DNA from 2 places in the Actinomadura sp. ATCC 39365 genome. Region 2 is predicted to be linked to the other one. Evidence: riboswitches for the same ligand, from Rfam matches in the RefSeq annotation. Region 2 holds a riboswitch; the other holds the start of a gene.

Region 1 (9,095 bases), 2.2 Mb from region 2:
CGTCGCGCTGACTTACGTCGCGGCCACGCTCGGGGTGGCGCGGGTGGGGCTGGGGCTCACGGTGACGATCGTGTTCACCACCGTGCTCGCCGTGCTCATGGCCCGTACCAGGGGCAAGCTCGGCGTGCAGGGCCTGCGCGGCGACGCGATGCTGCTGGAGCTGCGCGACCGGCTCAGGAGCCAGGGCGAGCTGCCCCCGCTGCCGAAGGACTGGGGCGGCAAGGTGGTGCTCAAGCAGGCCGGAGGCTCGTCGTTCGGCGGCGACTTCCTGGTCTCCATGCGCGACGGCGACTCCGTGGAGATCGCCCTCGTCGACGTCTCCGGCAAGGGCGTCGACGCCGGCACCCGCGCGCTGCTGCTGTCGGGCACGTTCGGCGGGCTGCTCGGCTCGGTCGACGACTTCCTGCCCGCGTGCAACGCCTACCTCCACCGCCAGCGCGGCGACGAGGGCTTCGTGACGGCCGTGCACGTCCGCCTCGACCTCGCCACCGGCGACTACACGATCACCTCGGCCGGCCATCCGCCGGTCGTGAAGCTCGACTCCGGCACCGGCAACTGGCAGGTCGCCTCGGCCAAGGGCGTGGTGCTCGGCGTGGTGCCCGACCTCCACTGCGAGCCCGACAGCGGCACCCTGCGCAAGGGCGACGCGCTGCTGCTCTACACCGACGGCCTGATCGAGCAGCCGGGGCGCGACATCGACGCCGGGCTCGACCGGCTGCTCGGCGAGGCGGAGCGGCTGCTGCCCTCCGGCTTCCGCGACGGCGCCAGGGCGCTGGTCAACGCGATGTCCTCGGGCCACAACGACGACTGCGCGCTGGTGTTGATCTGGCGTCCGTAGTGACGTTTCACACGGGTCAGGTCGTGATGGCGGTCACTGGCAACGGGTTCGGCGGGCTGAGATCATCTGACTGTTCGGGTCCCGGCGGAGCGGCGCGGCTCCACCGGGCCCGTCATCCCGTCCGGTCCCTCACAACCAGCCGCTGTCGCTGGCGATGCGCACGGCGTCGAGCCGGTTGCGGGCGCCCGTCTTGCACATGATCCGCGACAGATGATTGCGGACGGTGCCGACCGACAGGAACAACTGGTCGGCGATCTCCGTCGATCTCGCCCCGCCCGCCGCGATGCGCAGCACGTCGAGCTCCCGCCGGGTGAGCGGGTTGGCGGCCGACTGCAGGGCTGCCACCGCCAGCTCGGCCTCCACCGCCCGCCCGCCCGCGGCGACCTGGCGCACCCCCTCGGCCAGCCGCTCGGGCGCCACCCGCAGGCTCATGAACCCCAGCACGCTCCCGTTGAACGCCCTGCGCACCTGGCCGGGGCTCGGTCGCGCGGAGAGGATCAGCACCGAGCAGCGGGGGACCTGCTCGGTCAGATGCGTGGCGACCGGCAGGCCCGGCAGGTCGAGGTCGACGATCGCGACGTCGGGCGCGCTCGACCGCGCGGCCGGCAGCACACCGTCGGGGCAGCCCGTCTCGGCGACCACCCGCAGGTCGGGCTCGGCTTCGAGCGTGGCCTGCAGACCGCGTCGCACCAAGGGCAGGTGTTCGGCGATGAGTATGCGGATCAAGACGTCCCCCTCCATCGTCTCCCAGGGTGATCGGCTGATCGCTCACTGTCAATGCGGTCCGTTGATTCACCAAAGTGCGGGCAAGCCCGAGGGATGTGATGAGTTCGACTAGTCTGGGAACGTCGAGACCGTCTGTCTGCCTGGAGCGCGCGTAGATGAACTGGCTCTTTGTCGCCGGGATCCTTCTCTTCCTGGTGGGGTTGATGGTCTCCGTCGGCCTGCACGAGGTGGGCCATCTCGTGCCGGCCAAGATCTTCGGTGTCCGGGTGACCCAGTACATGGTCGGCTTCGGCTCTACGGCCTGGTCCATCCGCAGGGGCGAGACCGAGTACGGCATCAAGTGGCTGCCGCTCGGCGGCTACATCCGCATGATCGGCATGCTGCCGCCGCGTCCCGGCGACGACCCCGGCAGGCTGCGGAGCGCGTCGACCGGGCCGTGGCAGGGTCTGATCGAGACCGCCCGCGAGGCCGCCATGGAGGAGGTGCGGCCCGGCGACGAGGACCGCGTCTTCTACCGCAAGAAGTGGTGGCAGAAGATCATCATCATGTCGGGCGGCCCGGCGATGAACTTCGTGCTGGCCTTCATCTTCTTCAGCGTCCTGCTGGTCGGCATCGGCCTGCCGAAGACCGCCCCGATCGTGTCGCCCGACACCAACACGTGCGTGATCCCCACCACCGAGGTGCGCAAGACGTGCGCGCCCACCGACGAGCGCACCCCGGCCGCCAAGGCGGGTGTCAAGGTCGGCGACCGCATCGTCTCCCTCGACGGCCAGAAGATCGCGACCTGGCAGGACGCAACCCGCATGATCCGCGGCCACGGCGCCGGCCCCGTCAAGCTCGGCATCGTCCGCGACGGCAGGCCGATGACGCTCGACGTCGCCCTCATCGCCCGCGACATGGCGAGCCTGACCGACGAGGGCAAGGTCGACAAGGGCGTCGGGTTCCTCGGCGTCGTGCCCTCCCAGGTCTTCGAGCAGCAGAGCATCGGGCAGGTGCCGGGCTACATGAGCGACCTGACCGGCCGCGTCGTGGGCTCGATGGTCAACCTGCCGGCGAAGATGGTCGGCGTCTGGAACGCCGCCTTCTCCGGCGAGAAGCGCGACCCCGAGGGCCCGGTCGGCGTGGTGGGCGCGGGCCGGCTCGGCGGCGAGATCCTGGCCTCCGACATGTCCAACAAGAGCAAGCTGTTCACCTTCGTCAGCCTGCTGGCCGGGTTCAACCTGGCGATCGGCCTGTTCAACCTGATCCCGCTGCTGCCCCTCGACGGCGGCCACATCGCGGGCGGCCTGTGGGAGGGGATCAAGCGCGGCTACGCCAAGATCCTGCGCCGCCCCGAGCCCCGCTACGTCGACATCGCCAAGGTGCTGCCGCTCACGTACGCGATGGCGTTCGTGTTGATCATCATGGCCGGTCTGCTGGTCTACGCCGACCTGGTCAACCCCCTCACGCTCGGCTGACCCGGTCGGCGGCCACCGGCTACCGGGTCTGGCGCACCCCGCGACGCCATACCTCGGCGATGTCGCCGACGGCGGTGACGTCCCGGGTGGCGTCGCCTTCGACCAGCACCAGGTCCGCGCGGAGACCGGGGGCGATCCGGCCCCGGTCGGCCAGCCCGAAGTGCCGGGCGGGCACGCTGGTCGCGGCGGCGAGCGCCTCCTCGGCGCCGAGCCCGGCCTCGGTGAGCAACTGCAGCTCGCGGTGCAGGCCGGCGCCGTGGGCAGGTACGAACGGGGTGGCGTCGGTCCCGGCGAGCAGGGGCACACCCGCGCGGCGCAGGGCCCGCAGCGCGCCGACGGCGTTGGCGGAGCTGCCGGGGCGGGCGCAGTCGGCCGTCTCGACGTGCTGGGCGGTGATCGCCTCGAAGTAGGCCAGCGTGGTCACCACGAAGACCCCCTGGTCGCGTACCCGGTCGGCCAGGCACGGCGAGGCCGGGTCGTCCGGCGCCAGGTCGGTCCACACGTGCGCCAGGCCGTCGACGCCGGCGTCGAGCGCGATCTCCACCTCGGCGGCGGTGATCGCATGAGCGATGACCAGCAGGCCCGCCTCGTGCGCCGCCGCGGCCAGGGCGGCGGCGACCTCCGCCGTCATGACGGGGAGGTCGGCCCCGTGCACGGCGCCGTCGTCGATGACGATCTTGAGGTAGTCGGCCCCCTCGGCCACCCTGGCCTGGACGAACGCCGGCGCCTGCGCGGGATCGGCGACGAAGTCGATCGCCGTGACGTCGAGCCCGTCCAGGACGGTGCCCGCCAGGGCCGCCAGCAGCTGGGTCGGGTGCCCGCCCGGCGCGGTGGCCAGCGTGCCGGCACTGCGCAGGTCGGCCACGTCGTCGTTCTCGGCGGCCAGGCGCCGCTGCCCGGCGAGGAGCTGCGGGAGGCAGAACATGTCGAGCTCGGTGGTGACCCCGTACCGCAGGGCCTGGGCCAGGCTGCCGTCGAACACGTGGGTGTGCGCGTCGATCAGGCCGGGCAGCAGCGTCCGGCCCGTGCCGTCCACCTCGGCATCGGCCGGGTGGTCCGCGCCGGTGCCGACAGCGGCGATGAGACCGTCCTCGATCAGCACGTCGGCGGTCGCGATGGTGTGCTCGCCGTCGAACACCCTGACGTCGCGGATCAATGTACGCATCGAAGCTCTCCCTTGTGAGTCGTGACGCCACCACAGAGGGGCAACCGTCCGGGAACTGTGACATGAGTGGCATAGATCACGCTTGATGCGGTCATGTCACAATCGCCGCGCGACGGGACTCTTCGGTTGCGACAGATGAGGAGGCACGCCATGACACCGACCCCGCGGCACCCGGCCGACGCCGCCACCGAGCAGTTCCTCGGCTACCGCGAACTGCTGTTCTCCGTGGTCTACAACATGCTCGGCAGCGTCGCCGACACCGAGGACGTGCTGCAGGAGGTGTGGCTGGCCTGGTCGGCCAGGCACCGCAGGCCGGACGCCGGAACCGTGGAGAACGTCCGGGCCTATCTGGTGCGGATCGCGGTGAACCAGGCGCTGGCCCGGCGGGTGGACCTGAGCCGCCGCCAGGAGACCTACGTCGGCGCCTGGCTGCCGGAACCGCTGGTCACGGCCTCGGACAACGCCGGAGGCGCCGCCGGGAGCGGGGAGTCGTTGTCGATGGCGGTGCTGGTCGTGCTGGAGACCCTGTCACCGCTGGAACGAGCGGTCTTCGTGCTGCACGAGGTGTTCGGCTTCAGCCATCCGGAGACGGCCGACATCCTCGGGCGTACGCCGGCGGCGGTCCGGCAGCTCGCGGCCCGTGCGCGCCGCCACGTCCATGCTCGCCGTCCTCGTCACCGGACCGAACCCGACGTCCACGCCGAGGTGACCGAACGGTTCGCCGCGGCCGCCCTCGGCGGTGACCTGCGCGCGCTGCTGGAGGTGCTGGCGCCGGACGTGACCTTGTGGACCGACGGCGGCGGCAAGGGACCCGCCACCAGCCTGCACCCGGTCCACGGCCGGGACCGGGTGGCCGCGCTGTTCATGTCCGTCGCCGCGACGCTGACCCCGGGCGCGGTGGACCTCCGCTACCGGTGGGTGGCCGGCGACCCGTGCGCGCTCGTCTTCTCCGGTGACGGCCCGCTGGCCGTGGTCGTCGTCGACCTCACGCCCGAGGGCGACCGGATCGCCGCCGTCTACTCGGTCACCAACCCCGACAAGCTCACCGGCGTCCGCTGAGCCGCCGGACGCGGCTAGTTCATCGAGATGTGCACGTGGTCGTAGTGGTTCTCGGTGATGCTGCCGCGGTCGGACATCGAGCGCCAGCCCGAGCCCTGGTTGATGCGCTGCTTCCAGATCACGTACTTGACGCCCAGCTTGGCCTTGTTCTTCAGCGCCCAGTCGGCCAGGCGGTCGCCGAGGGCGTTGTTGACGGCGCTCGGCATGGTGCCGCCCGTGCTCATCATGAAGTCGCAGGCCCGGCCGAGCGGGTGCTCGCCGCTGGAGCCGGACCGGAAGCAGCCCACCTCGTACGGCAGCGAGAAGTTCTTCCGCACCTGCGCCCGCATCAGCTGGGTGCGCGGCGTGATGTTGTCCGAGCCGGACGGCAGCTCGGGCGCCCAGCTCCCGTCGGACTTCTTGCCCGGCCCGAACGGGACAAGGTCCTGGAGTTTCTTCTTGATGTCGTCGATGACGTCCTGGGCGTCGTCGCGCTGCTCGGCCACCTCCGCCGTGCCCGCCTTGAGCTCCGTCGCGAGCGCGGCGGCGGCCGTGGCGGCCTTCTTCTGGTCGTCGCGGGCCTTGGCCACGCTGTCGACGACCGCCTGCTGCTCGGCGGTGAGCTGTTCGAGCACGGCCGCGCCGCCGCCGTCCGGGGTCATCATGAACGCCGGCAGGGAGGTGTCGCCGTTCTGGTAGCGCAGCCGGGCGATCTCGGCGACCCGCTGCTCGGCCGTGGCCACCGCCTGCTCGGCGGCGGTGAGCCGCTGCTGGGCCGCGGTGGCGGCCTGCTGGGCCTTGGCCAGCTCGACGCGCTTGAGGTTGTACGTCTCGATCAGCTTGTCGACCTTGCGGTTGAGCTGCTTGAGCTGGGCCCGCAGCTGCGCCTCCGACGGCTTGGGCGCGGCCGAGACGGCGGCTGACGCGGCGGCCGGATGGACGAGCAGGGCGGTGGCGGTGATGAGACCGACGGCAAGACTCGCGGGGGACGAAGCCGCCACGTGGTTGTTCCTCTCCCTCTGCCGGCCGGGTTAGCTGACGGGTTCGGGCACGGGAGCAGTCCCTACCACTTGCGCGGATTCACCCCGGATGCGATGGGTCCCCGGCTCCCGGGCAACACGCCCGGGATTAGGCGTACAACGGCCGTTATGGCCGATGTCTAACGGGATATTAGTGGTAGATCACGAGTCATGCGACTTTAATGAGAAACCAATTAGTGATCAATCCGTGATCGCAACATGCGTGCCGCCTCCTCCGGCAGCACGTCGTTGACGAAGGCGCCCATGGCCGACTCCGAGCCCGCCAGGTACTTCAGCTTCCCTGGCGCCCGCCTGATGCTGAACAGCTCCAGGTGCAGGTAGGCCAGCTCGCGGCCGTACCGCACCGGCGCCTGGTGCCAGGCCGAGATGTACGGCATCGCCACCCCGAACAGCGCGTCGAGCGCCCGCAGCACCGAGGTGTACAGCGATGCGAACGCGGCCCGCTCCTCCTCCGACAGCGCCGCCAGGTCGGGCACCTGCCGGTGCGGATACACGTGCACCTCGAACGGCCAGCGCGCGGCGGCCGGCACGAACGCCGTCCAGAGCTCGTTGGCGGCCACCACCCGGGTGCCGGCGGCCCGCTCGGCGGCCAGCACGTCGGCGAACAGGTTGCCGCCCGTGTGCCGCGAGGCGGCCCCGAGCTGGAGCTTGGTGCGCGGGGTCACGTAGGGGTAGGCGTAGATCTGCCCGTGCGGGTGGGGGAGCGTGATGCCGATCTCCTCACCCCTGTTCTCGAAGCAGAACACCTGCTCGACGCCCTCGATGCCGGACAGCTCGGCCGTCCGGTCGGCCCACGCCTCCATGACCAGCCTGACCTGGGCGTTGGAGAGCCTGGAGAAGGAGGAGGAGTGGTCGGAGGTGAAACAGACCACCTCACACCGCCCGACACCCGGCCGCACCTCACTCAGGCCGCCGACATCCCCATAAGTCCCAAAATTTCCGGAGAAAGAGGGGAAGCGGTTCTCGAACACCACCACGTCATAGTCGTGGGCCGGGATCTCCGACGCCCGAGTGTCGGACGACGGGCACAACGGGCACTCGTCGGCCGGCGGCAGGAACGTCCGCGTCTGCCGGTGGCCGGCGATCGCGATCCACTCCTCGGTCAGCGGGTCGTAGCGCAGCTCGGAGGCCACCGGCCGCGGGTCGAGCGGCCGCCGGTCGATCGCGCTCCGGTCGGCGTCGTCGCGCCGGTCGAAGTAGATCAGCTCTCGGCCGTCTGCCAGGTGGGTGATGGTGCGCTTCAAGGCGTGCCCTCCGCGATGATCAGTTCTCCGGCCCGTTCGGCCAGCTCGGTGCGTGCTTCCTCGGGCAGCCCCGCGTCGCTGATGACCACGTCGGCCTCGGTCAGCTCGGCGATCGTGCTGATGCCGACCGTGTTCCATTTGGTGTGGTCGGCGGGGACCACCAGCCGGTGCGCCGCGGCCACCAGCTCCCTGTCGGTCTCGGACTCCAGCAGGTTGGGCGTGGTGAACCCGGCGCGCAGGCTCATGCCGTGCACCCCGAGGAAGAGCGTGTCCACGTGCAGGCGGCGGATCGCCGCCACCGCCACGGGGCCGACGAGCGCGTCGGAGGGCGTGCGCACGCCGCCGGTCAGCACGACCGTGCGGTCGGCGCGCGGGTTGCGGTGGAAGACCTCGGCGACGGGGATCGAGTTGGTGATCACGGTCAGCTCGGGCACCGTGACCAGGTGGTGGGCCAGCGCCCACGTGGTGGTGCCGGCGGAGAGCGCCACGGCGGTGCCCGGCCGTACGAGGGTGGCCGCGTGCCGCGCGATGGCTTCCTTCTCCTGCTGCTGGCGGGCGGACTTGGCGGTGAAGCCCGGCTCCTCGGTCGAGCCAGGGCCGAGGGCCGTCGCGCCGCCGTGGACCTTCTCCAGCAGCCCGCGCTCGGCCAGCACCTCAAGATCACGGCGTATCGTCATGTCGGAGACGCCGAGCTCGCGCACGAGGTCGGCCACCCGGACGCCGCCGCTGCTGCGCACGCGTTCCAGGATCGTCTGCTGACGCTGCTGTGCGAGCACGCCCACCCCTTCCAACAGATTCCACCAAATTATGACACGAGTTTGTTGAGGAATGTTAGGTCACGGCGTATCGCTTGTGCGACGCGCGGGCAGGGGAGACCTTGTAGGTCACGATCCCGACCGTCGGAGGTGAGCCCATGGCGAAACGCGCACGCAAGGGCAGGGGGCGCAAGAAGAAGAAGGCGAACCACGGGAAGCGCCCGAACGCGAACTGAACACGGGTGGCCGCGATCCCGCGGCCACCCGTTGTCAGCTCAGCCGGGCAGCTCGGTGAGCGCCTGGTCGAGGCGTTCCTGCGGAAGTGTGTAGTCCTCCAGTTCGCCGGCCAGGTGGCGGTCGTAGGCGGTCAGGTCGAAGTGGCCGTGCCCGCACAGCGCGGTGAGGATCACCTTCTCCTCGCCGCTCTCCTTGCAGCGCAGCGCCTCGGCGATGGTCTCGGCCAGCGCGTGCGTGGGCTCGGGGGCCGGGACGATGCCCTCGGTACGCGCGAAGCGCACGCCCGCCTCGAAGCACTCGCTCTGGGTACGGGTCACCGCCTCGAACAGCCCCAGCTCGTACATGTGGGACAGCAGCGGCGCCATGCCGTGGTAGCGCAGCCCGCCGGCGTGGATCGGGTCGGGGACGAAGGAGTGCCCGAGGGTGTGCATCTTGAGCAGCGGAGTCAGCCCGGCGGTGTCGCCGAAGTCGTAGGCGTACACGCCGCGGGTGAACGAGGGGCAGGCGGCCGGCTCGACGGCCCTGAACCGAGTGCCGATCCGTCCGGCCAGCTTCTCGCGCAGGAAGGGGAAGGCGAGGCCGGCGAAGTTGGAGC
Region 2 (9,095 bases):
CGAACGATGTTTAGGCGCTTCACGGAAGCGCCTGGAATTCGACGCCCGCGGCCCAGGGCGGACCAACACGGATCGGCCGTCGGACGCCGGGGCGAAGCCGGCCTTGGGGTGCCTGCCGGCCACGCATCTCCGATGCCCGCGCCCGTATCTGTTACGTAATCATCGTATGTGCTGCTCCAAACCGCGTCCAAGCGCGGACGCTACGCCCTGAGCACAACTCGGCACGCAACGCGCGTCGCACCTATTCCCCATCGGGTCAGCCGGGTTACCGATCGCCGGTGCGCACGGGGGTCCCGCGACGGGACAATGCGCGGCACACGGGAGAGGCCGCCGGTTTTCCATCGCGCCCCACCAGCCGCACGCCCGCGTTTTGCCGGTCATCCGCGGCCCTGCCCGCCGAGTGGCCCGAACAAGCCCCAACAAGCCCGGAGAACCCCGCGCAAGACCGTAAGAAGGGTGAAGTGACCGGTGCCAGGAAGAGGGCTTGCGACGGCGCTTCGGGAAGGGCCGGCTGCCCGATAGTGTGGCGGAGCGTCACCGCTTTGCGCGTACGCCGCAGGATCGGGACGGGGAAAGTTGCGGCGGGTGACGGCATTGGCCCGTTCCGGCCGGAGGTGACGACGAAGGCGAGCGAGCCCGGCGGCCCGGAAATTGACACGGACGCCGCCCGCAAAGCCCGGCACGTTCCACTCCCGCGCGGCGCCTTGTACGGCGGCACAGGTGAGCAATACGCCCACATTTGGGCGAATTAGAAGATCAACAAGTGGTCGGGGGATTCACGAACTCCCCACAAAAACGATCATGCGCTTATGGCGCTCGCCGGGGTCCTAGGCGAACGGCATAAGCGCATGGTCAGGAGATGGCTCTCTCGACGAGGCTCAGTGAGCCGCTTCGTACTTCTCCACGACGGTGGAGGCGATCCTGCCGCGCTCGCTGACCGGCAGGCCGTGGGCCTTGGCCCACTGCCGGATCTCCGAGCTCTTCTCGCGGCTCATCGCACGGTTGCCGCCGCGACCACGGCGACGGGCGGACACGGCTCCTGCCCTGCGGGCGTGCTGCACGAAAGGCGTGAGTGCGTCCCTCAGCTTCTTGGCGTTAACGTCGCTGAGGTCAATCTCATAGGAGGAGCCGTCAATAGCGAAGCTGACCGTCTCATTGGCCTCGCCCCCATCGAGGTCATCGATGAGAATCTCCTGGATCTGCTTGGCCATCTACGCAATCCTTTCCCGGAGCATTGTTTCATTCGCTCGCCCAAACATATACCCGGAAAGGCGCGGAGACAATTCAGCGCTACGGGGATTCGGCTGACTGGCAGATCAGTTCTGGTTCTCGGCCTGATCCTGGTGGTTTGCCCGTCGCCCGGCGGCCTCCGATCGCAGCAACTTCACCGCGCCAAAGATGAAGGCACCGCCGACCACGACCGGGGGGATGAGCGCTGACAATACGTCTGTTACGGCTTCCATTCGTCCTCGCCTCCAGGGCTAGCAGGGTTTCGGGGGCGCTAAATACGCATCCCGGCGCGACCTGCGGGACCTGCGGGGGCACGCCGGACGCTCATGACGCCTAGGTGACAACTCACCCGGAACCGACCATAGCCACACACAGTCGCCCTCAGGGAGCAGGGGCACCGACATCCGGCAACCCGGACGTCCCATAGCCTAATGCCAGTCTCTCCAGGCTCCTTACCGGATCAAGGGAAAATTTTGCGAAAAGGCATCTTCCCAGGTGCGGATGCCTCAACGAAGATCTTTTACCACCCGCGTTCCGGCCAGCCTGTCATGCGGCCCGCGCTCCAACGGCTTGTCGATCAGGATGAGCAGCCCGACGCCGAACAGCAGCATTCCGGCCAGCAGATTGGCCACCGGAATGCCCATCAGCATGACAGGCCCGGGATAGACCAGGGCGCGTTTCAGCAGGGCGCCACGTGGAAGGTCGTCCGGCGCCAGGCGAATCTTCATGATCGCCTGGCCGAAGGTCCGCCGGCGCAGGCAATGGGCCCGCCAGTCATAGGCCGTATAACACAGGCCGGCCAGGAACCAGGCCAAGAGCCCGGGGAGCCGCCCGCCGAACGCCTCCGCCATCCCGACAGTCCGGAAGGCGCCCCACAGCGCGATGAACAGAATGTAATAGAAGACCCCGAAGACCAGCGCCTCAATGAAGCGGGCGGCGAGGCGTTCCCACCATTCCGCGGGCACGAGGCCCGGCCACGACGGTGTCCCGGCCATATCCCACCTCACGCGGTCGGCGGTCGTACCCCCCATTTTGGTACGCCCCGCACACACAAAACAGAGGCCGGCGGGAAGCCGGCCCCTGTTTTACGCTGACGCGGGATTACTTGATCTTCACGACCACCGTGCCCGCGAACTTGTCCGCGAACGTCTGCTGCAGCGGCTTGTCCCACAGCTGCGAGGCGCCGTTGACCGCGACGCACGCCCAGGCGAGCAGCGGGCCGAGGAACGGGATGACGCTCAGGATGTAGCCGCCCCAGGTGACGCCGGCGCGCTTGATCGCCAGGTCGGAGCCGAGCCCGCCCGGAGGCAGGGCCTGCCCCACCGGGACGACCTTGATCCCCATGACCATCTTGCCGACCGTCTGGCCGTTCATCTTCGTCAGGAAGAACTCGTAGCAGACCCAGACGGCGGTCGTGACGATCGCCGACAGGATGCCGATGACGAAGCCCGACAGGATGCCGGAGGTCGAGCCGGTCGCCGAGTCGTAGCCGATCGCGAACAGGCCCAGGATGAGGCTGACCACGAAGTTCACGACGCCGAGGATGACGCCGTCGATGATCCTCGCGACCAGACGCTGCCACCACTCCGCCAGGGGGGCCGGAGCGCCCGGAGGCTGCACGCCGACGGGCTGACCGTAGGGCTGGCCGTAGCCGGGCTGGCCGTAGGGCTGCGACTGCTGCTGCTGGCCGTAGGCCTGGCCGTACTGCTGCTGGTCGCCGTACTGCTGCTGGGCGTAACCCTGCTGCTGGTCGCCGTACTGCTGCTGGGCGTAGCCGCCCTGCTGGCCGTACTGGGCGTCCTGGGCGTAGCCCTGCTGCTGGCCGTAGTCGGGCTGCGACTGCTGACCGTAGCCCTGCTGGCCGTACTGGGCCTCCTGGCCGTAACCCTGCTGGGCCTGCTGGCCGTAGCCGGGCTGGGCGTACTGCTGGCCGGAGGACTGCGGCTGCTGGCCGTAGCCCTGCTGGCCCGAGGCGGCCTGCTGGCCGTACTGGGCGTCCTGGCCGTAGCCCTGCTGCTGGCCGTAGTCGGGTTGCGACTGCGGCTGCTGGCCGTACTGCGGTTGCTGGCCGTAACCCTGCTGGCCCGAGGCGGCCTGCTGGCCGTACTGGGCCTCCTGGCCGTAGCCGGGCTGCGTGTACTGCTGGCCCGAGGACTGCGGCTGCTGGCCGTAGCCGGGCTGCTGGCCCGACGCGGGCTGCTGGCCGTAACCCTGCTGGCCGTAGTCGGGCTGCGACTGCTGCCCGTAGCCCTGCTGACCGTAGCCCTGCTGGCCGGAGGACTGCGGCTGCTGGCCGTAACCCTGCTGGCCCGAAGCGGCCTGCTGGCCGTACTGGGCCTCCTGACCGTAGCCGGGCTGCGTGTACTGCTGGCCCGAGGACTGCGGCTGCTGGCCGTAGCCCTGCTGCTGGTCATAGCCCTGCTGCTGGCCGTAGCCCTGCTGACCCGAGGCGGCCTGCTGGCCGTACTGGGGCTGCTGGCCGTAGCCCTGCTGCTGGCCGTACTGCTGCTGTTGCTGGCCGTACTGCTGTTGCTGGCCATAGCCCTGTTGCTGCTGCTGACCGTATGGGGGCTGGCCGAAGGCATCGTCCGCCCGGTAGCCGACCACAGTCACGTCCGGGTCGGGCTCACCGGGCCGACGGCCGTGGTGCTGCCCGTACTCGGGGTTCTCGCCGGAATCGTCCTGTGGGTACGGCGGCTGTCCGGTGCTCACCGTGTCACCTCGCTTCGAGTGCGCATGTGGCACGTGTCAGGACACATGCCTGTGCTGCCCAACGTATCGACATAGGTATCAACAATCACCTTTCCAAGTGGTCAAGGTCCGCGTCACCCGATGTCAGATGCAGCAGCATGCGGGTGTTGCCAAGGGTGTTCGGTTTGACGTGTTCCAGATCAAGGAACTCCGCCACACCCTCGTCGTACGAGGCCAGCAACTCGGCGTAGACCTCGGGTGAGACCGGTGTGCCCTGGATGGGGCGGAAACCGTGCCTCGCGAAGAAGTCGACCTCAAAAGTCAGACAGAATACACGCCGCAGCCCCAGATCCTTCGCCTGCCGGACGAGTGCCGAGACGATCCGCCGCCCGACCCCCAACCCCCGGCACGCGGGATCGACGGCCACCGTACGAACCTCGGCGAGGTCCTCCCAGAGCACGTGGAGCGCGCCGCAGCCGACGACCTCCCCGCTCCGCTCGGCCACCCAGAACTCCTGGACGTCCTCGTACAGCGTGACCGTGGCCTTCTCCAGGAGCCGCGGCCCCGCGCCCGCGTAGGTGTCCACGAGACGCCTGATCGCACGCACGTCGGGCGTGCGCGCACGCCTGACCACGACCGCGGTCTCGGGGACTGCCACTTCGGCCACCTGCTCCATGGCTCTCCAGGGTACAGATCTCATTACGGCTCGGCCCTAAATCCCACGTCTCGGGCATCTCATCACATCCCGTGGTCAGGCGAACACGAGCTGACTTGGAGCTTTCCTCCAGACCTCAGCACCCTGAATGCTGGACAAAAGGTGCAGAAGCCTGCTTCCGTACGGCTACCCACGAGATCACCTTGTGACCCTTCAGTTGTGAAACCTCTACAGACTCGGCAGTTCCGGTTGAGCGTGAACCCGGAGTGCATTAGTGTCCAGCGACGATGTTCTCCGCGTAATGCGCGCGGAAAGACACGCCCAATTCCCGCAAGGGAAGCCGGGGAACCAACGGTGGCGAGCACCTCGCGCCACCACTTGGGGTGAATCCGACCATCTCGGTAGGGCTGCTCCGGCCCGAACCCGTCAGCTAACCCGGCCGGCGTCGATGAGAGGAGCTCGGTTGGTGAAGCGGACGCTCGACCGCTCGGGGAAGTCGGGGGGCAGGCACGCCCGCCCCCAGGAGCAGGCCAGGCGCACACGCCGCCTCGGCGTCATCGGCGTCACCATCGCCGCGATGCTGTTCGCCGTCCCCGTCGGTTCCGCCGCCGCCGACCCGAAGCCGTCGCTCTCCGAACTCGCCGACCAGGTGGAGAAGCTGCACGAAGAGATCGAGACGCTGGCCGAGCAGTACAACGAGCAGCGCGAACGGCTGAAGGCCGCACAGAAGGCCAACGACTCCGCCCAGAAGATCCTGGCCACCAGCGAGTCCGACCTGGCCGCCAGGCGCGCCAGGGCCTCGCTGCTCGCCCAGAACGCCTACATCACCGGCGGCCTGGACAAGGCCCTGGCCTTCGCCCAGTCCGGCGACCCCGAGACCTTCCTCGACCGGGCCGCGACCACGTACGCGCTCGAACAGCAGCAGGGCGAGGAGGTCAACCAGCTCGCCAAGGCCATGGAGGCCGCCGAGCGGGCCAGGGCCGGCGCCAAGACCCGCATCGCCGAGGTCCAGAAGATCGTCACCGATCTCGAGGGCAAGCGCTCGAAGATCACCAAGCTGGTCACCAAGGTCGAGAGCAACCTCTACCGGCGGGCCGTCGGCGAGGCGGGCCGTCCCGGCACCCGCGCCGTACGCGTCAACCTGCCGGTCATCGGCGACGGCAAGGCCGCCCAGGCCGCCAAGTGGGCCCTCACCCAGCAGCTCAAGCCGTACGTGTGGGGCGCGGAGGGGCCGCGCTCCTACGACTGCTCCGGCCTGGTGATGGCCGCCTACCAGCGCGTGGGCATCTCGCTCCCCCACTACACCGGCGACCAGTGGACGGCCGGCACGCACATCAGCCGCGACCAGCTGCGCCCCGGCGACCTGGTGTTCTTCTACAGCGACCTGCACCACGTCGGCATCTACATCGGCGGCGGCATGATGGTCCACGCCCCGCAGACGGGTGACGTCGTGCGGGTCGCCTCGATAGACCGGCGGCCGTTCGCCGGCGGCGTGCGCATCGCGGACTGACCGGCGCGGCACTTCGCCGAGCGCCGCTAGATGAGCTGGCGGCGCGCCGCCCATGCCACGGCCTCGATCGCCGTGGCCACGCCGATGCGGTCGCAGATGCCCCTCAGCCTGCGCCGTACGGTCCGTCCGCTGATATCCAGCCGCCTGCCGACCCGATCGACGGTCACCCCCTGGCCAGCTCGGCCAGTAACGCCAAATCCGCGTGGCTCAGCTCAACGCCTTCTGTGAGCACATCCACCGGGAGCCCTCCCCCAACAGCAGAACTCGGACCTTTCAGGCGAAGCAAGCCGCTCGTCTCGGTGAAGGTAAACGCATCGCGGAAAGGTCGTCAAGCGCGACAATCGGCGCCCTTGACCAGTGCTATTGACATGATCGCTTATATGTGACGTACTCCGCATATGTTGGCACGCCGTGGTCCGCTATGAACGGTCCAAACGATCAATTCGGCGGCCCGGTACCGCCCCCGATGAGCGCCACCGACCTGCTGGGTTTTGATCCATCGGATCCGCAATTTGTGCGCGATCCGTACGTCCGATATCGCGAGCTGCGAGCCGCCGGGCCGATCTTCGCGACGCGCGGTGGGCTGCTCGTCGTGACCACGTACGAGTTGTGCGCGGCGGTATTGCGCGATCCCGGGTTCGGTCACGGAACGTCCGCGCCCGCGCAGGAAGAGCCAGGTCAGCCCGGCAGGTCGTTCCTGCTCATGGACCCGCCCGATCACACCCGGTTGCGTGCTCTGGTCAGCCGCGCGTTCACGCCGCGCATGGTGGCCCGCCTCAGGCCGCGGATCGAGGTGATCACCGCCGACCTGATCGGGCGGCTGCCGGAGGAGGCGGAGCTGATTTCCGGTTTCGCCCACCCGCTGCCGGTGATGGTGATCAGCGAGATGCTCGGGGTGCCGCCGGAGGACCACGACCGCTTCCGCGGATGGAGCGAGGCCCTTGCCCGCGGACTTGACCCGATGCTGACAGACGCCCTCATGTCGGAAACGGAGCGTTCCAGGAACGAGTTCCGCGACTACTTCCGCCGCCTGATCGCGCAGCGGCGCGAGCGTCCCGGCGATGACCTCCTGAGCGCCCTCGCACACGTCGAGGAGCTCACCGAGGCCGAGTTGCTGGCGACCTGCGTGCTGCTGCTCGTGGCCGGCCACGAGACCACCGTCAACCTCATCGCGAACGGCGTGCTGAACCTGCTGCGGCACGGCCTGCTGCACCTCGCCGCCGAGCGGCCGAGGGAGGTGGTCGAGGAGGTGCTGCGCTTCGATCCGCCGGTCCAGCTCACCTCCAGGATCGCGCTGGAGGACCGGGAACTGGGCGGGACGCCGGTGCCCGCCGGCTCGGCCGTGCTCGTGCCGATCGGCGCCGCCAATCGCGACCCGGCCGCGTTCGCCGATCCCGACCGGTTCGACCCCGGCCGCGAGCCCGGCCGGCATCTCGCCTTCGGGCTCGGCCTGCACTTCTGCCTGGGGGCGACGCTGGCCAGGATGGAAGGCGAGATCGCGCTGTCGGCGCTGGCCGCGGCGGCGCCGAAGATGGAGGCCGCCGATCCGGCGCCGCCGTACAAGGAGAACGTGGTGCTGCGCGGGCTGGCCCGGCTGCCGGTGCGGCTCAGGCGGTAGCGTCGTAGCGCTCCCTGGCGGCCTCGACGTCCTCGATGTGCTCCTCGGCCCACGCCTTGATGGCGGTGACCAGCGGCATCAGGCTCTGGCCCAGCGGGGTGAGCGCGTAGTCGACGCGCACCGGCACCTGCGGCGTGACCCGGCGCGCCACGAGGCCGTCGCGCTCCAGGCCGCGCAGGGTCTGGGTGAGCATCTTCTGGCTGACCCCCGCGATGTGCCTGGCCAGGTCGCTGTAGCGGCGCTCGCCGGCGGCCAGCGCGCTGAGCACCAGCGTGACCCATTTGTCGCTGAGCCGGTCGAGCAGCTTGCGGGAAGGGCATTCGGCGAAGTAGGCGTCGAAGGCGAGTCTCGCCTCGTCACGCCGCTGGGCCGCCGTCGTGGTCGCCACCGTCTCACTCCTCGCTGTGTGTTACGCACTTCCAGGTGCCTACTTACCAAAAGAGAGTAACTCTTCCTAGGGTCACCGGCATGACGAACATGCGTGCACTCATCGGCGGCTCCGGCGTTCCCCAGCTGGTGTCCGCGCCGCTGCCGACGGCGGGGCCCGGCCAGGTGCGGGTCAAGGTGGCAGCGGCCGGGGTCAACCCCTTCGACCTGGCCGTGGCGTCCGGAGCGCTGGCCTCGTACGGGCTGGCCAGGAAGCTGGACTCGTACGGGATCGGCTTCGACGCCGCGGGGACCGTGGACCAGGTGGGCCCGGGGACCTCCTTCACCGTGGGAGAGGAGGTCGTGGGGCTCTGCGCGCGGCTGGAGCTGCCGTACAAGGCGCAGGCCGAGTACGTCGTGCTGGACGCCCCGGCGGTGACCCGCGCCCCGCGCGGCGTGAGCCCCGTCCACGCGGCCACGCTGCCGCTGAACGGGCTCACCGCCTGGCAGGCGCTCGACCGGACCGGCGTCGGGCCGGGCGGCACGCTGCTGGTCACGGGGGCGGCGGGGGCCGTCGGGGGCTACCTGGTGGAGCTGGCCGCCGTGCGCGGCGTCAGGGTGGTGGCCGCCGCCGGCGCCGCGGACGAGGAGCTGGTACGCGGCTTCGGGGCGGAGTGGTTCGTCCCCCGCGAGGAGGACCTGGCCGAGGCCGTACGGGCGCGGGTGCCCGGTGGCGTGGACGCCGTCGTGGACGCGGCCGTGCTGGGCCTGCCCGCACTCGACGCCGTACGGGACGGCGGGGCGTTCGTGGCGCTCGCGTCGGGGGTCGCGCCGGTGGCGCTGCGCGGGACGGACGTGGCCACCGTCCTGTTCCGCTCGGACGCCCGGCAGCTCGCGGAGCTGGTGCGCCTGGTCGAGGCCGGACGACTGACGTTGCGGGTGGCCGGAACCTATCCGCTGGACAGGGCCGTCGACGCGCACGCCCGCCTGGCGGAGGGCGGCCTGCGCGGACGGCTCGTGCTGGT

The links. Region 2 has a riboswitch for cyclic di-AMP ahead of ACNF49_RS05955 (C40 family peptidase). Riboswitches for the same ligand answer to the same signal wherever they lie in the genome.
Region 1: it holds a riboswitch for cyclic di-AMP, as region 2 does, so the genes downstream of both, ACNF49_RS16675 (coiled-coil domain-containing protein) here and ACNF49_RS05955 (C40 family peptidase) in region 2, are expected to answer to the same signal.

What each region holds. Positions count from the first base shown of each region.
Region 1 covers NZ_CP184335.1:3,338,341-3,347,435, forward strand. Annotated here, with positions in the region: gene ACNF49_RS16650 (PP2C family protein-serine/threonine phosphatase) at 1-838, shown strand, start outside; gene ACNF49_RS16655 (response regulator transcription factor) at 968-1,564, opposite strand; gene ACNF49_RS16660 (M50 family metallopeptidase) at 1,720-3,021, shown strand; gene ACNF49_RS16665 (amidohydrolase family protein) at 3,041-4,186, opposite strand; gene sigJ (RNA polymerase sigma factor SigJ) at 4,337-5,245, shown strand; gene ACNF49_RS16675 (coiled-coil domain-containing protein) at 5,260-6,225, opposite strand; cyclic di-AMP (ydaO/yuaA leader) riboswitch at 6,231-6,369, opposite strand; gene galT (galactose-1-phosphate uridylyltransferase) at 6,438-7,508, opposite strand; gene ACNF49_RS16685 (DeoR/GlpR family DNA-binding transcription regulator) at 7,505-8,284, opposite strand; gene ACNF49_RS16690 (50S ribosomal protein bL37) at 8,422-8,499, shown strand; gene ACNF49_RS16695 (TrpB-like pyridoxal phosphate-dependent enzyme) at 8,539-9,095, opposite strand, start outside.
Region 2 covers NZ_CP184335.1:1,115,685-1,124,779, reverse strand. Annotated here, with positions in the region: gene ACNF49_RS05975 (histone-like nucleoid-structuring protein Lsr2) at 879-1,211, opposite strand; gene ACNF49_RS05970 (RDD family protein) at 1,737-2,225, opposite strand; gene ACNF49_RS05965 (RDD family protein) at 2,332-3,942, opposite strand; gene ACNF49_RS05960 (amino-acid N-acetyltransferase) at 4,028-4,597, opposite strand; cyclic di-AMP (ydaO/yuaA leader) riboswitch at 4,885-5,036, shown strand; gene ACNF49_RS05955 (C40 family peptidase) at 5,043-6,086, shown strand; gene ACNF49_RS05950 (helix-turn-helix domain-containing protein) at 6,113-6,253, opposite strand; gene ACNF49_RS05945 (cytochrome P450) at 6,601-7,704, shown strand; gene ACNF49_RS05940 (winged helix-turn-helix transcriptional regulator) at 7,694-8,092, opposite strand; gene ACNF49_RS05935 (NADP-dependent oxidoreductase) at 8,173-9,095, shown strand, end outside.